One region of the Kribbella koreensis genome, then DNA from elsewhere that is predicted to be linked to it. Evidence: riboswitches for the same ligand, from Rfam matches in the RefSeq annotation. Region 1 holds a riboswitch; each other region holds the start of a gene.
What was found. Region 1 has a riboswitch for cobalamin ahead of ABD116_RS00710 (ribonucleoside-diphosphate reductase subunit alpha). Riboswitches for the same ligand answer to the same signal wherever they lie in the genome.

Region 2: it holds a riboswitch for cobalamin, as region 1 does, so the genes downstream of both, cobN (cobaltochelatase subunit CobN) here and ABD116_RS00710 (ribonucleoside-diphosphate reductase subunit alpha) in region 1, are expected to answer to the same signal.
Region 3: it holds a riboswitch for cobalamin, as region 1 does, so the genes downstream of both, ABD116_RS17985 (ABC transporter substrate-binding protein) here and ABD116_RS00710 (ribonucleoside-diphosphate reductase subunit alpha) in region 1, are expected to answer to the same signal.

The regions. Positions count from the first base shown of each region.
Region 1 covers NZ_BAAAHK010000001.1:136,545-141,314, reverse strand. Annotated here, with positions in the region: gene ABD116_RS00715 (ribonucleotide-diphosphate reductase subunit beta) at 1-236, opposite strand, end outside; gene ABD116_RS00710 (ribonucleoside-diphosphate reductase subunit alpha) at 233-3,067, opposite strand; cobalamin riboswitch at 3,331-3,468, opposite strand; gene ABD116_RS00705 (serine hydrolase domain-containing protein) at 3,585-4,688, shown strand.
Region 2 covers NZ_BAAAHK010000017.1:175,060-179,829, forward strand. Annotated here, with positions in the region: gene ABD116_RS30320 (hypothetical protein) at 1-462, opposite strand, end outside; gene ABD116_RS30325 (maleylpyruvate isomerase N-terminal domain-containing protein) at 504-1,160, opposite strand; cobalamin riboswitch at 1,319-1,449, shown strand; gene cobN (cobaltochelatase subunit CobN) at 1,487-4,770, shown strand, end outside.
Region 3 covers NZ_BAAAHK010000007.1:823,136-827,905, forward strand. Annotated here, with positions in the region: gene ABD116_RS17975 (FecCD family ABC transporter permease) at 1-834, opposite strand, end outside; gene ABD116_RS17980 (FecCD family ABC transporter permease) at 890-1,963, opposite strand; gene ABD116_RS17985 (ABC transporter substrate-binding protein) at 1,960-2,976, opposite strand; cobalamin riboswitch at 2,999-3,182, opposite strand; gene ABD116_RS17990 (hypothetical protein) at 3,470-4,450, opposite strand; gene ABD116_RS17995 (thiamine pyrophosphate-dependent enzyme) at 4,475-4,770, opposite strand, start outside.

The DNA of each region.
Region 1 (4,770 bases):
AGCCGCTCGTCCTCGGTCAACCCGTCCTTCGACTTCCACAGCGCGATGTCGGCCTGCATCGAGACCTCGGTCGGCATCCAGTGGTTGTTGCACCCGGCAAGGTACTTGTCCCAGGCCCATTGGTACTTGAGTGGCAGCAATTGGTTGACGTCCGCCCGGGCGTTGATCATCGCCTTGTCGGTGACGTCGATCCGGGCCGCTCCGAGGGTGATCTCACCCAATCCTGTGGTCGTCACTGGCAGGCCTCGCAGTCAGGGTCTTCGATTGAGCAAACGGCACCTGTGGGTTCAGGCAGCGCGACTGGTACTGCGTTGAGCCGGCCGTCCGTGCCTTGCAGCGTGGACTTCTCGACGTGCGTGGCCGACTGGGAGCGCAGGTAGTACGTGGTCTTGAGCCCGTACCGCCAGGCCGACCGGTACAGCTCGTCGAGCGCCTTGCCCGACGGCGCCGTCATGTAGAGGTTGAGCGACTGTGCCTGGTCGAGCCACTTCTGCCGGCGCGACGCGGCCTTGACCAGCCACAGCGGGTCCATCTCGAACGCGGTCGCGTACAGCTCCTGCAGGTCGGCCGGGACCCGGTCGATCTGGGACAGGATGCCGTCGTGGTACTTGAGGTCGGAGACCATCACCTGGTCCCACAGCCCGCGCGCCTTGAGGTCGGCGACCAGGTACGGGTTGGCGACGGTGAACTCGCCGGACATGTTCGACTTCACGAACAGGTTGCGGTAGATCGGCTCGATCGACTGGCTGACCCCGCAGATGTTGGAGATCGTCGCGGTCGGCGCGATCGCCAGCACGTTGGAGTTGCGCATGCCTTCGCGGAGTACCTTGCCGCGCAGCGCGTCCCAGTCGAGCTGCTTGCTCGTGTCGACGGTCAGATCGCCGTTGCGCGCCTGGCGCAGCAGCTCGAGCGAGTCGATCGGCAGGATGCCCTGGCTCCACAGCGAGCCTTCGTACGTCTGGTACCGGCCGCGCTCGGCGGCCAGATCGCTGGACGCCTCGATCGCGTGGTAGCTGATCTGCTCCATCGAGCTGTCGGCGAACGCGACGGCGGCGTCGGAGCTGTACGGGATGCGCAGTGCGAAGAGCGCGTCGGCGAAGCCCATCAGGCCGAGGCCGACCGGGCGGTGGCGCTGGTTCGCTCGCTCCGACTCGGGTGTGGTGTAGAAGTTCACGTCGATCACGTTGTCGAGCATCCGGACGGCCGTCTTGACGGTGCGCTTCAGAAGCTCGGCGTCGAGACCGGTGTCCGTCAGGTGGGCGACCAGGTTGACCGATCCCAGGTTGCAGACCGCGGTCTCGTCGACGGTGGTGTTCAGGGTGATCTCGGTGCACAGGTTCGACGAGTGCACCACACCGTCGTGCTGCTGCGGCGAGCGCAGGTTGCACGCGTCCTTGAAGGTGATCCACGGGTGACCGGTCTCGAACAGCACGGTCAGCATCCGGCGCCACAGGTCGACGGCCTTGACCCGGCGGAACACCCGGATCTCGCCCTGGTCGGCCTTGTGCTCGTAGTTCTCGTAGGCCGTCTTGAACGCGGCGCCGTAAAGGTCGTGCAGATCCGGCACCTCGTCGGGCGAGAACAGCGTCCAGTCGCCACCGGACTCGACCCGCTGCAGGAACAGGTCGGGCACCCAGTTGGCCGTGTTCATGTCGTGCGTGCGGCGACGTTCGTCACCGGTGTTCTTGCGCAGGTCGAGGAACTCCTCGATGTCCATGTGCCAGGTCTCGAGGTACGCGCAGACCGCGCCCTTGCGCTTGCCACCCTGGTTGACCGCGACGGCGGTGTCGTTGGCGATCTTCAGGAACGGCACGACGCCCTGCGACTCGCCGTTGGTGCCGCGGATCTTGGCGCCGATCCCGCGCACCGGGGTCCAGTCGTTGCCCAGACCACCCGAGTACTTCGCCAGCAGCGCGTTGTTGCGGATGCCGGCGAAGATGCCGGACAGGTCGTCGTCGACCGTGGTGAGGAAGCAGCTCGACAGCTGCGGGCGGGTCGTACCGGAGTTGAACAGGGTCGGCGTGCTCGACATGAACCGCATCGAGCTGAGCAGCTCGTAGAACTCGATCGCGCGGTCCTCGCGGTGCTCCTCCTTCAGCGAGATGCCCATCGCTACTCGCAGGAAGAACGCTTGCGGCAGCTCGAACCTTGTTTTGTCGATGTGCAGCAGGTACCGGTCGTACAGGGTCTGCAGGCCGAGGAAGGCGAAGTTGAGGTCGCGCTCGGGCTTGATCGCGGCAGCCAGCTTGGCCAGGTCGAACGTGGCCAGCTCGGGGTCGAGTAGGCCCGCGTCGATACCGGTCTGGATGTACTGAGGGAAGTAGTCGACGTACGCCGTGGCCATGTCGGCCTGGCTCGCCTGCCGCGCTTCACCGTGCACCCGGCCGAGCGTCTCGCGACGGATCTGGTCGAGCAGGAGGCGTGCAGCGGCGTAGCTGTACTCCGGTTCCGTCTCGACGTACCCGCGAGCCGCCATCACCAGGGCGAGCTCGACCTCATGCTGCGCGATGCCGTCGTAGCAGGAGCCGAGCGTCTCGTCGAGGATCAGCTCGGCATCCACGGCGTCGAGGCCCGCCGCTGCCTCGGCGACGATGACGCGGAGCCGGTCGACGTCCAGGGGAGTGGTGCTGCCGTCGGCGGCGCGGACGTTGATCACGGGCCGGGCGGGTGTGTTGTTCGTGCTGTCGCTGGTGCTCAGCTCGGCCGCGTTCTCCGGCGTACGGGCTTTGGCGCGCTCTTCGCGGTACAGGACATAGGCGCGCGCGACCTGGTGCTCGCCGGCCCGCATCAGCGCCAGCTCGACCTGGTCCTGGATGTCCTCGACCTGCACGCTGTGCCGGCCGCGGCCGGTCAGCGCGTCGACCACCTTGGCGGTGAGGTCGGCGATCAGGTCGCGGACGCGGTGGCTGGCGCCGGCCTCGCTGCCCTCGACGGCGAGGAACGCCTTGCTGAGGGCGACCGAGATCTTGGTCGGGTCGAAGGCGGTGCTGTTGCCGTCCCGGCGGACGACGGTGAGCTGGTTCGGGGGTGCGGCCTGGGCCGCCTTGCCCGCAGAAACGATGGTCACAAGCGCTCTCTCCACGCGAGTCTCTTGACGACCGGGACCCCGGGGAAGCGCACGACGAGTTCCCGCACCAGAGCCGCGCAGCCCGCTCTACCCGGCGCCACCCGCGGCGCGGCGCCATCGCACCGACCCACTGTGCTGCGCCGACCGGCCGGTGGTGCACCGAGTTGCTGGGACTTCCTCGCCGGTGCGGTACACCGGCGTTGCACGACCTGTCGCTTGCTCGCCCTGCGACCCGCCCTCGAGGTCTCGGACAGCGCGTGCCGGCGGCACGCGCACCGGTCGCAGGTATTCGGGCTCACGGGACTGCTTCATCCGCTTACCGCTGCGGGGCAGCCCCGGATTTCCACCGGATTCCCCTGTCGACCAGTGATGTGACCTTAACCCGCTGAACCCCACATCTAGTGTCTCGACGCGCCGCGTGTCGCACATCTTGTGTGAAAAACGCATCTCGGGTGCGATGTCAAGTTTGGCGCAGCGGCTCCGACCCGGTACCGGGAGTCGTCAACGAGGAGCTGGTATGAACGAGTTATTGCAGGAGCAGGTTGTGGACGCGATCGAGGGTCTGGTGGCGTCGGGTGCGGAGAACGGCGTGCAGGCCGCTGTCTATCGCCGGGGCGAGTTGATCGTGGATGCCGTGGCGGGGATGGCCGCTCCCGGTCGGCCGGTTGCGTCGGACACGCTGTTCTATGCCGCGTCGACGGTGAAGGGGGTGACGTCGACCGTCGTCCATGTGCTGGTGGAGGAGGGGGTGTTGTCGTACGACACATTGGTGGCTTCGGTGTGGCCGGAGTTCGGGGCTCATGGCAAGGAGGGGACGACGATCCGGCATGTGCTGACGCACTCGGCCGGCGTACCGGCGGTGCCTGCGGATCTGACGTTGTCGCGGTTCTGCGATTGGGAGGCGATGTGTTCGGTGATCGCTTCGCTGGAGCCATGGTGGGTGCCGGGGTCGCGGGTCGGGTATCACGCGGTCACCTTCGGGTTCATCCTCGGCGAGGTCGTCCGCCGGGTTTGCGGCGAGCCGATCTCCTCGGTGCTGTCTGCTGGGATCGGTGCCCGGCTGGGGATCGCGGGGGAGTTGTACTTCGGTGTACCGGCCTCGGAGCTCGATCGTGTTGCCCACTTCGAGGACGACCCGGCCGGCGCGGCCATGTTCGCTTCGTTGCCGCCGGACTTTCCGCTCTTCAAGTCGGGCCCACGATCGCTGTTCCCCAATGCGGCTCTGGCCAACAACACCGCCGTGACGATGGCCGACATCCCGGCCTGGGGGACCGTCACCGCTCGAGGTATGGCTCGCATGTACGCCGCGCTGATGTCCGAAGTCGACGGCGTACGTCTGCTGTCGCCTTCCCGTCTGCAGGAGATCTCAGCCCTCTCCACCACCGGCCTGGACGAGATGACCGGCGGCCCGGCGCAGTACGGCCTCGGCTACACGATCGGCCAGCTCGGCATGCGCCCTGCTCCACCGACCGTCTTCGGCATGGTCGGCATCGGTGGCTCTGCCGCCTACGCGGACACCGCCACCGGGATCTCGGTAGCCGTCACCAAGAACCGCTTCAACCCCACCGAAATCAACGCCTTCGACCAGGTCTGGGACCTCGCCACCAAACTGCTCTCCTGACAGCCGACCCTCTGGCCGCCCGAGGGTTTGGGAGCGGATCGGGTGGGCGGTGTGACGGTTGGCCTGGTCGCCGAGGCGCGCT
Region 2 (4,770 bases), on a different contig from region 1:
CGCCTGCCAGCGGTGGCTCAGTTCGCGGAGGGTCTCGGTGGTGCGGTCGAGGTCGACATCGGCGTACGGGCACGGATCGGCTCGGGTGACGCCCCACATCTCGCGGACCTCAGCGTACGGCGTGGGCTGGTCCTTCTCGACCGCCAGGTGAAAGACGCTCGAAAGCGCCTCGCTCATGCCGATGCTGTTCGGTGCTTTGAGAATGCGCGCGCTGCGGACCTTCGCGTCGTGACGCTTCTTGCCGGCCGTCTGCTCCATGCTGTCGAAGACCGCACCGGCTGCGATACAGCCGAAGATGCCGTCGGGCATGCGCAGCTCGCGTTCGGTGACCGCATGCGCGAGATCGTGCGGCACGCGGTGCTTGCGCGAGTACGAGAACAGAGTGAACTCCGCCCCGTCCGCACGCCGGATCAACGTAAGGCTCTCACCACCACGCGGGTCATGCAGAAAGGTCAGTCGCATGTCCTCAGAGTGGCCGTCCTGTCGGCATAGGCGCCACTGGTTTAACCAAGCACGAGGGGCAACTTCTTGGTGAGCTCACCGAGTTGCGTCTTCTCCAAGTCGGACGGCTCACGGCGCCCGGTGCTGATCAACAGCACGTCCTTGTCGGACCAGCTCGCAGGAAACCCAGCGCCGGCGATCTGCTCGATCATGTCCCGGCTCTCGGCGAGGCCTTCGATCGATGGTCCTGGCGCTTGCGGTAGGTGAGCGACCAGATCGAGGTGGTGCAGCGTCCACTCCAGCACGTACGCCGAGAGGTAGTCGCCCGCCGTCAGCACCATGTCCTGTGTGCTGACCAGCATCGCCGGATCAGCCAACTCAGCCGCCCGCCCGGCCGCCGCACCCACGTCATCGAGATGAAACTTGAGCAACCCCGGATCCCCGTACGCCGCCGCCAACCGAACGATCAACGCATCCAGCGGATCCTCACCAGCAGCCGCCGCCTCAGCCACCGCCCAGTAACTCACCGAGTCATGCGTCGCCTCGGCCTCGCTGGGCGTCACCAGCGTGATCAACACGTCCTGCGCATCAATCACCAGGTGACAAACCAGATCCCGCACCAACCACCCCGCACACCCCGACGCCTCGCCGAAGTCGGCATCACCCAGCCCAGCAACAGCCGCCCGCAACGCACCCCAAGACTCTGAGAACAGATCCACCCCAGCAAGCTAATGCGCCACCAGTCCACGCCGTACACAAGAACAGGCAGTAGCCCCCACACCGCCGACGTCCTGCGATCGATGCGCAGGCGTGGGTGGGAGTGTCGGGCGTGTGAGCGACGGTGGTGCAGGCGGAGCTCGACCGTGGGGGAGTAGTTGCCGACGCGGTCGACTAGAGTCGTGCTGTCATCGACGGCTGTGCAGGAACCCGGTGTGAGTCCGGGGCGGTCCCGCCACTGTGACCGGGGGTTTCCCGGGAGTCAGGAACTGCTGCTGTCGTACCTGCCACCTGGGGCGTGGACACCCCGAGGAAGGACCGGTCGCGCGTGCCCGCGAACCTTTTGCTGCTCTCCACTGCCGACACCGACCTGCTGGCCGCTTCGCAGGCCCAGGCCGGATGGAAGGTCGCCAACCCGGCGCGGGTCGAGCTCGATGATGTTGCCACCCTGCTTGACGGCGTCGAGGTCGTCGTGGTCCGCCTGCTGGGCGGTCGCCGCGCCTGGGAGGAGGGTCTCGACGCCGTCATCTCCTCGAACATCCCCACCGTCGTGCTCAGTGGAGAGGCAGCGCCCGACGCCGAGCTGATGTCGATGTCGACCGTCCCCGCCGGCGCGGTCACCGAGGCGCTCGCGTACCTCCGTGAGGGCGGCTCCGAGAACCTCCAGAACCTGGCGGGCTTCCTCCGAGACACGATCCTCCTCACCGGCGACGCATTCGACCCACCCAAGACCCTCCCGACGTACGGCATCCGCGCCGGCCGCACCTTCGCCAAGGACCACCGCCCAGTAGTCGGCATCGTCTACTACCGCGCCCACGAGATCTCCGGCAACACAGCCTTCGTCGACGCCCTCGCGACCGCGATCGAGCAGGCCGGCGCCCAGCCCCTTCCCCTGTACTGCGGAACGCTGCGCGGCCTGGACCCCACCCACGCGGACAACGCCGACCTCTTCGCCCTCCTCAAGCAATGCGATGTCCTCGTCACCACCCTCCTCGCGGCCGGCGGCACCGTTGCCTCCAACGCAACGGCCGGCGGCGACGACTCCTGGGACGCAGGCGCCCTCGCCTCCCTCGACATCCCGCTCCTCCAAGGCCTCGCCCTCACCTCGACCCGCGAGCAGTGGCTCGAGAGCGACGCCGCGATCAGCCCGCTCGACGCTGCCACCCAGGTCGCGATCCCCGAGTTCGACGGACGCCTGATCACCATCCCGTTCTCCTTCAAGGCGTACGACGCCGAGGGCATCGCCAGCTATGCCCCCGACGAGGAGCGCTGCGCCAGGCTTGCCGGCATCGCAGTCGCCCAGGCCAAGCTTCGGCACGTCGAGCCGAAGGACAAGAAGCTGGCGCTTGTACTGTCCTCATACCCGACCAAGCACGCCCGGATCGGCAACGCCGTCGGCCTCGACACCCCGGCCTCGGCGGTCGTCATCCTCGGCCAGCTCAAGGAGGCCGGCTACGACCTCGGCCCCGACCTCAATCTCGACGAGCTCCAGGGCGCGGACGGCGCCGACGGACTCATCCACCGGCTCATCGCGGCCGGCGGTCACGACGTCGACTGGCTCACCGACGAGCAGTTGTCCAGTGCGGTCGCGAAGATCCCGCTCTCGACGTACCAGCACTGGTTCGGCAAGACCCCCGAAACGTTGCAGCAAGCAATGATCGAGGCGTGGGGGGAGGCCCCGGGTTCCCTGTACGTCGACCAGTCCGGCCCCGAGCCCGCGATCGCCCTCGCGGCCCTCCAGTTCGGCAACGTCGTGCTGATGATCCAGCCGCCCCGCGGTTTCGGCGAGAACCCGGTCGCGATCTACCACGACCCCGACATGGCCCCGTCGCACCACTACTTGGCGGCCTATCGCTGGCTCGAAGCGCCAACCGAAGAAGGCGGTTTCGGCGCCCACGCGGTGGTCCACCTCGGCAAGCACGGCACGCTCGAATGGCTTCCTGGCAAGGGCATCGGTATGGCGGCCGACTGCGCGCCCGACGCCGTACTGGGCAACCTCCCGCTCGTCTACCCGTTCATCGTCAACGACCCCGGCGAGGGTACGCAGGCCAAGCGTCGCGGGCATGCCGTGATCGTCGACCACCTGGTACCACCGATGGCGCGCGCCGAGACGTACGGCGACATGGCCAAGCTGGAGTACCTGCTCGACGAGTACGCCACGGTGTCGGCCCTCGACCCCGACAAGGTCCCGACCCTGCGCGCGCAGATCTGGACGCTGATCCAGGCCGCTCAGCTGCACCACGATCTGCACACCTCGGAGAAGCCGGAGGACGAGGAGTTCGACGAGTTCGTCCTGCACCTCGACGGCTACCTCTGCGAGATCAAGGACGTCCAGATCCGCGACGGGCTGCACATCCTCGGCGGCGGGCCGGACGGCGAGGCACGGGTCAACCTCGTTCTCGCCGTACTGCGTGCGCAGCAGATGTGGGGTGGCGTCTCGGGCGCCGTACCGGGGTTGCGGGCTGCTCTCGGCCAGACCTTCGGCGTCGACGAGGCAGCGATGCTGGAGAACCCGGGCGTCGCCGTACCGGAGCTGGCGGACCTGGCGACGCTGGTGGATCTTCCTGCCGTGAGCGGTGCCGACGGTGTGGACCTGCTGGAGGCAGTTGCACGCAAGCTGGTTGTCGGCATGGAGACTCTGGCGTGGGATGCGGGCAAGGTGCCGGTCGTCATCGAGGAGGTACTCGGTCGCTCCTCGACTCAGGTCGAGAAGTCGCTGCAGTTCGCCGCGGACGAGGTCGTGCCGAGGTTGGCCCGCACCGGCGACGAGCTGACGAACGTACTCCGCGCGCTGGACGGCCGTTTCGTCGAAGCCGGCCCGTCGGGGTCGCCGACGCGCGGTCTGGTGAACGTCCTGCCGACCGGCCGCAACTTCTACGCCGTCGACCCCAAGGCGATCCCGAGCCGCAACGCCTGGGACGTCGGCGTCGCGCTGGCCGATTCGTTGCTCGCGAGGCACAAGGCCGAGACGGGGGAGTGGCCGCGATCGGTCGGGCTGACCGTCTGGGGCACGTCCGCGATGCGCACCCAGGGTGACGACCTGGCCGAGGTGCTGTGGCTGCTCGGGTGTCGCCCGGTCTGGGATGAGGCCTCGCGCCGGGTCACCGGCTTCGAGGTCGTCTCGCTGGAGGAGCTCGGCCGCCCGCGCGTCGACGTGACGATCCGGATCTCGGGCTTCTTCCGGGACGCGTTCCCGCATGTCGTCTCACTGCTCGACGAGGCCGTCCGCACCGTGGCGGCGCTCGATGAGGATGCCGAGAGCAACTACCTCAGAGCGCACGTCGACGCTGATGTAGCCGCGGGCAATGACATGAGGTCGTCGACGGCGCGCGTCTTCGGATCCAAGCCGGGCTCGTACGGTGCCGGCTTGCTGCCGCTCGTCGATGCGCGCAACTGGCGTACCGACGCCGAGCTGGCCGAGGTCTACGCGGTCTGGGGTGGGTACGCGTACGGCAAGGATCTCGACGGTGCGGAGGCCCGGCCGTCGATGGAGCGTGCCTATGCGCGGATCCAGGTCGCGGCCAAGAACGCGGACACCCGTGAGCACGACATCATGGATTCGGACGACTACTTCCAGTACCACGGTGGCATGGTCGCGATGGTGCGCCACCT
Region 3 (4,770 bases), on a different contig from region 1:
CCGGCGAGCGAGCTGCGGCGCGACGAGCGCGACGAAACCGATCGGTCCAGCCGCCGCCGTCGCCAGCCCGGCCAGGCCGACTCCGACAGCGATCAGCAGCCCTCGGGACAGCTCGACCCGACCCGCGAGTGTACGAGCGAGGTCGTCGCCCAACTCGAGAAGCCTCAGCTGTCGCGACCCAGCCATCGCCGCCGGTACCAGGACCAGCAACGTGATCCCGATCAGCATCACGTGCGGCCAGGACCGTCCGGCGAGACTCCCGGCGAGCCACATGGAGGCGCTCTTCGCCGCGTAGATCTCGGCCAGCGTCAGCAGGTACGCCGTGATCGAGCCGACGATCGCGGTGACACCGATCCCGACCAGCACCAGGCGATACCCGGCAATCCCTTGTTTATAAGCGAGAAGATAGATAGCCGTTGCTGTTAGCAACGAGCCCGCGAGCGCGCCGACCGGGAGCCAGCCGATCGCCGTACCGAAGATCGTGATCATCAGTACCGCGGCCAGCGCCGCTCCCGCGTTGATCCCGATCAGATCCGGACTGACCAACGGATTGCGCGCCAACCGCTGGAAGATGGCCCCCGAGATCGCGAACGCGGCACCGACCCCCATCCCGACCAGCACCCGGGGCAACCGGTTGTTGACCACCACATCCGTCATGATCAAAGAACCGTTACCCGCCAGCGTATTGAGCACCTCCGACAACGGAATCTCATAGTCGCCCATCGTCAGCGAGACGGCGGCGGTCGCCAAAGCGAGCGCCCATGCGACCGTCGAGACCAGGATGCTGGCGACGTCGACCCGGGTCGAGAACGGACCGAGCCGGACCGCCCTCACAGCGTCGCCCTGACGGCGCACGGCTCCACCGGGCGCAGCTCCACGGCGTTCGCCTTCACAGCTCGGCCAGTTTGCGGCGGCGGACCAGGGCGATGAAGAGCGGGGCGCCAATCAGGGCGGTGATGATGCCGACCTGCAACTCGTCAGGACGTGCGACGAGTCGGCCGGTGACGTCGGCGAGTAGGAGGACGGTCGGCGCTAGGACGAGGGAGTACGGCAGGATCCAGCGGTAGTCGGCGCCGACCAGGGCCCTTGCGACGTGCGGCACAGCCAACCCGACGAAGGCGATCGGGCCGGCCATCGCGGTCGCAGTACCGGCGAGCAGCATGACCGCGAGTGCCGCCAACAGACGAACCACCCAGATCCTGGTACCGAGGGTCGCAGCCAGGTCGTCACCCAACGCCAGCTGGTTGAGTGATCGACCAAGAGCCAACGCCAAGGCGATCCCCACGGCAATGAAAGGCAGCGCCTGCGCAACGATCGCGCTGGTTGCCAAGGTCAACGATCCGACGACCCAGAAGCGGAATTCGTTCAAAGTCGAGAGGTCGAGCAGAGTGATGGCCGACGTCACCGACCCAAGCAGAGCGGAGAGCGCCGCCCCGGCCAGCGCTAGCTTGACCGGCGTCGCGCCCCCTCGACCGACCGACCCGACGAGATAGACCACGACGGTCGCAACCAACGCCCCACCCATCGCAAACCACACGTAGCCAGTGAGCGACTGGACCCCCAGCAGGCCGATCGCAGCGACCACGGCCAGCGCGGCGCCCGCGTTCACACCGAGGATGCCCGGATCGGCCAGCGGGTTGCGCGTGATCCCCTGCATGACGGCGCCGGCCAGCCCGAGGGCAGCACCGGCCAGCAGGCCTACCGCAGTACGGGGGAAGCGCAGGTACCGGATCACTCGGTCCGTGTCCGATCCGGTGAAGTCGGCCGCCGCGACGAAGACGTCATGCGGACCGAACCACTGATTGCCGGCCACCAACGACAGCAACACGGCCCCCAGCAGCACGACACAGGCGACGGCGAGCCCGCCCGCCCGCAACCCGCCGCCCCTTACCCGGCCAAACCCATCACGGAGACCAGAGCCCTTCACCGCGTCCGGGCCCTCGACCGCGACCAGGTTCTTCACTTGACCAGGTCGGGGTGGATCAGCTTCGCGATCAGTTCGGTGGAATTGGCGCCGCGTACGCCGGCCGAGTGGTGCGCGAACAACCACGGGTACACGTGCTTGTTCTTCACCGACTTCAGATTCGCGTACGCCGGATTGCCCAAGATCTTCTGCACATCCGGCTGGACCTGCGCCTCTGTCAGCGACGCGTCGCAGCACCCGCTGATCAGCACATAGTCGGGGTCGCGCTTGATGAACTCCTCGACGCTGACCTTCACGTTCCGCTTCGACGTCAGGTCGGCGAAGGCGTTCACCCCACCGGCCTGCTTGATCAGCACCGACCCGAAGTCCGGCCCACCCGACACCGTCAGCCCGCCACCCTCCAGCCCCGGGCGCAGGATCGCCACGGTCGGCCGGTCCGCACCCTTGACCTTCGCCTCAACAGCCGCGATCCGCTTCTGCTGGTCGGCGATCACCTGCTCGGCGCGGTCGGAGACGTCGAACAGCCTGCCGAGATCGCGCAGATCGGCGTACACGTTGTCCATCGAGACGGTCGATGGGTCGATCGCCTCGTCGCCCTTGCCGTCCGCGGTAGGGCAGAGCGGGCTGAAGATCCAGGTCCGCACACCGAGGTCCGACAGGCTCTTGCGGCTGCCGAAGCTCTCGTCGCTGCCGCCGCCACCGAACACGTCGTTGAAGCCGGAGAGCACGAAGTCGGGGTTCTGGCTGAGCAGTTCCTCGCGACTCGGCAGGTTCTTGTAGTACTTCGCGTCCTGCTGCGCCGCGGCGTACGGCGGCAGCACGTCCGCGTCCAGGTACGCCGTCCCGACCAGCCGGTCCGAGATCCCCAGCGCGTGCGCCATCTCGATCGCCGGCTGGTACGCCGCGAACACCCGCTCAGGCGGCCCGGCGACGGTCACGTCGATCCCGCAGTTCTTGACGGTGACGGCACCGGCGGCCGGCCCCGCTGTGGCGGCACCTCCGCACCCGGTGGCCAGGGACAGTACGACGACAGCAGCAACCAGCGTTTTCACGCGCGCCTCCAGCACCTCGTGGACGGTGTGACACGCCGTGGCCGGTCTCCTGGCTGACGGGAACCGCGCTCCAGGGTCTGACCTTCCCAGCCAACCTCGGCCAGTGGTCTCCACAACAGAACAACCCCAGAACATCCCGATCACAGTGGCGAGGGCCGCATCGGCATCACACCGATTTCCCGAACACCACGACCCCGCAACCGTAACCCACCTGCAACCCAGTCGCAGAAACCGCCCCGGGAACAGGACGATGAACTGGTTCAAGCACCAACGGAGGGCGGGCACCCCTCCGCGAGAAGTACGACAAGTCGGCAGGATCCCCAGCCCCAGCCCCAGCCCCCAGCCCGAAACATCTCAGGGGTTAACCCCTGAGATGTGGGGTTGCCCAGCGGGATTCTCGGGGGGCAACCCAGCAACTGAAGGGTTAACCCCCGAGATGACGGTGGGCGGCGGCGACGGTCGGCGGGGTCAGCGGGGGTAGAGGTCGGTGGGGTCAGCGGGTGTAGAGGCCGGACATGGTCAGGACGAAGCTGGCCATGTCGTCTTTGTCGGTGGTGCCCGCGGGGAGGGGGACCAGGTCGACGATCTTGTCGGTGCCTACTCGGATGATGGAGCGGCCGGTGACGGTGTCTACGTAGGCTTCGTCGCCGAGGGGCATGGGGAAGGAGGTCGCGGCCTTGCTGATCGGGGCGGTGATGGCTTCGGCGTCCTTGACCCGGCGGACGGTGGAGTAGAGGACGCGGGTCTTGGTGAGCCAGGCGCAGACGATGTCGCCGGCGTCGGTCTCGCCGTCGCGGCGGACCGAGGCTTCGATCCCCATCACCTTCGTGGCGGCTGACGTGCCGCGCTCGCACTCCGGCCGGGTGATGTAAGGCGCAGGCTCCGGCAGCCCCCCGGTCTGTTGGGCCGCGTCCTGGGCCAGTACTACGTACTTCGCCAGCGTCGCCGGCGGCCCACTGATCTTGCGCAGCTTGCCGTCGGCCAGGAACACGACGAAGCGGCTGGTGCCGAATCCGCCCTGCCCGACGGTCAGCGACTTGGCCGGCTCGCCCTTGGTCGCGTCGTAGGCCTTGCGAACCGCCGCCAGATCCGCGGCCGTTGCAAAGAAGGCGGACGTGCCAACTCGTAGTACCGGCCCGGACGAGTTGCTACTCAACCCGAGCTCGCACTGGTCGTACGTCGGGAAGCCCAGCTCCGGCAGCACCGGCTTCGGCTGGATCCGCACCACCGGCACACCCAGCGTCGTCTGCACGAGCGTCTGGTTCATCCGCACGCACAAGGTGTCGGCCACCTTGGAGGTAGGCGGCGTACTAGGCGTCTCCGACGGCGTAGAGGTCGGGGTAGGCGTCTCGGTGGGCGTAGTGCTGACCGACACCAGCGGCGGCACACTAGGCGCCGTCTCGCCTCCAGGACCGCCGCACCCGGCCAGCAACGCAGTACTGCCGAGCAGAGCGACCACCAACCGAGTACGCATGGTCACAGAGCCTAACCGCAAGCCCTACTCATGGCTCTCGATGAACTCCTTCGTCTTGGCGATCGCGAACCCCCACCCCTGATGCACCGTCGGCGCCGGCGGGATCGCGATCTCGTCCGGATTCGTCAGTACGTCGATCAGCACCGGCCCCGTAGTACCCAGCGCCTGCGAGACCGCCGAGTCCACGTCACCAGGCCGCTCGACCCGAATCCCGGTCAGCCCGATCGCCCTCGCCACCTCGGCGAAATCCGGATTCGCCAACTTGGTCCCGTACTCCGGCAGCCCGACCTGCTCCATCTCCAGCTTCACCATCCCGAGCC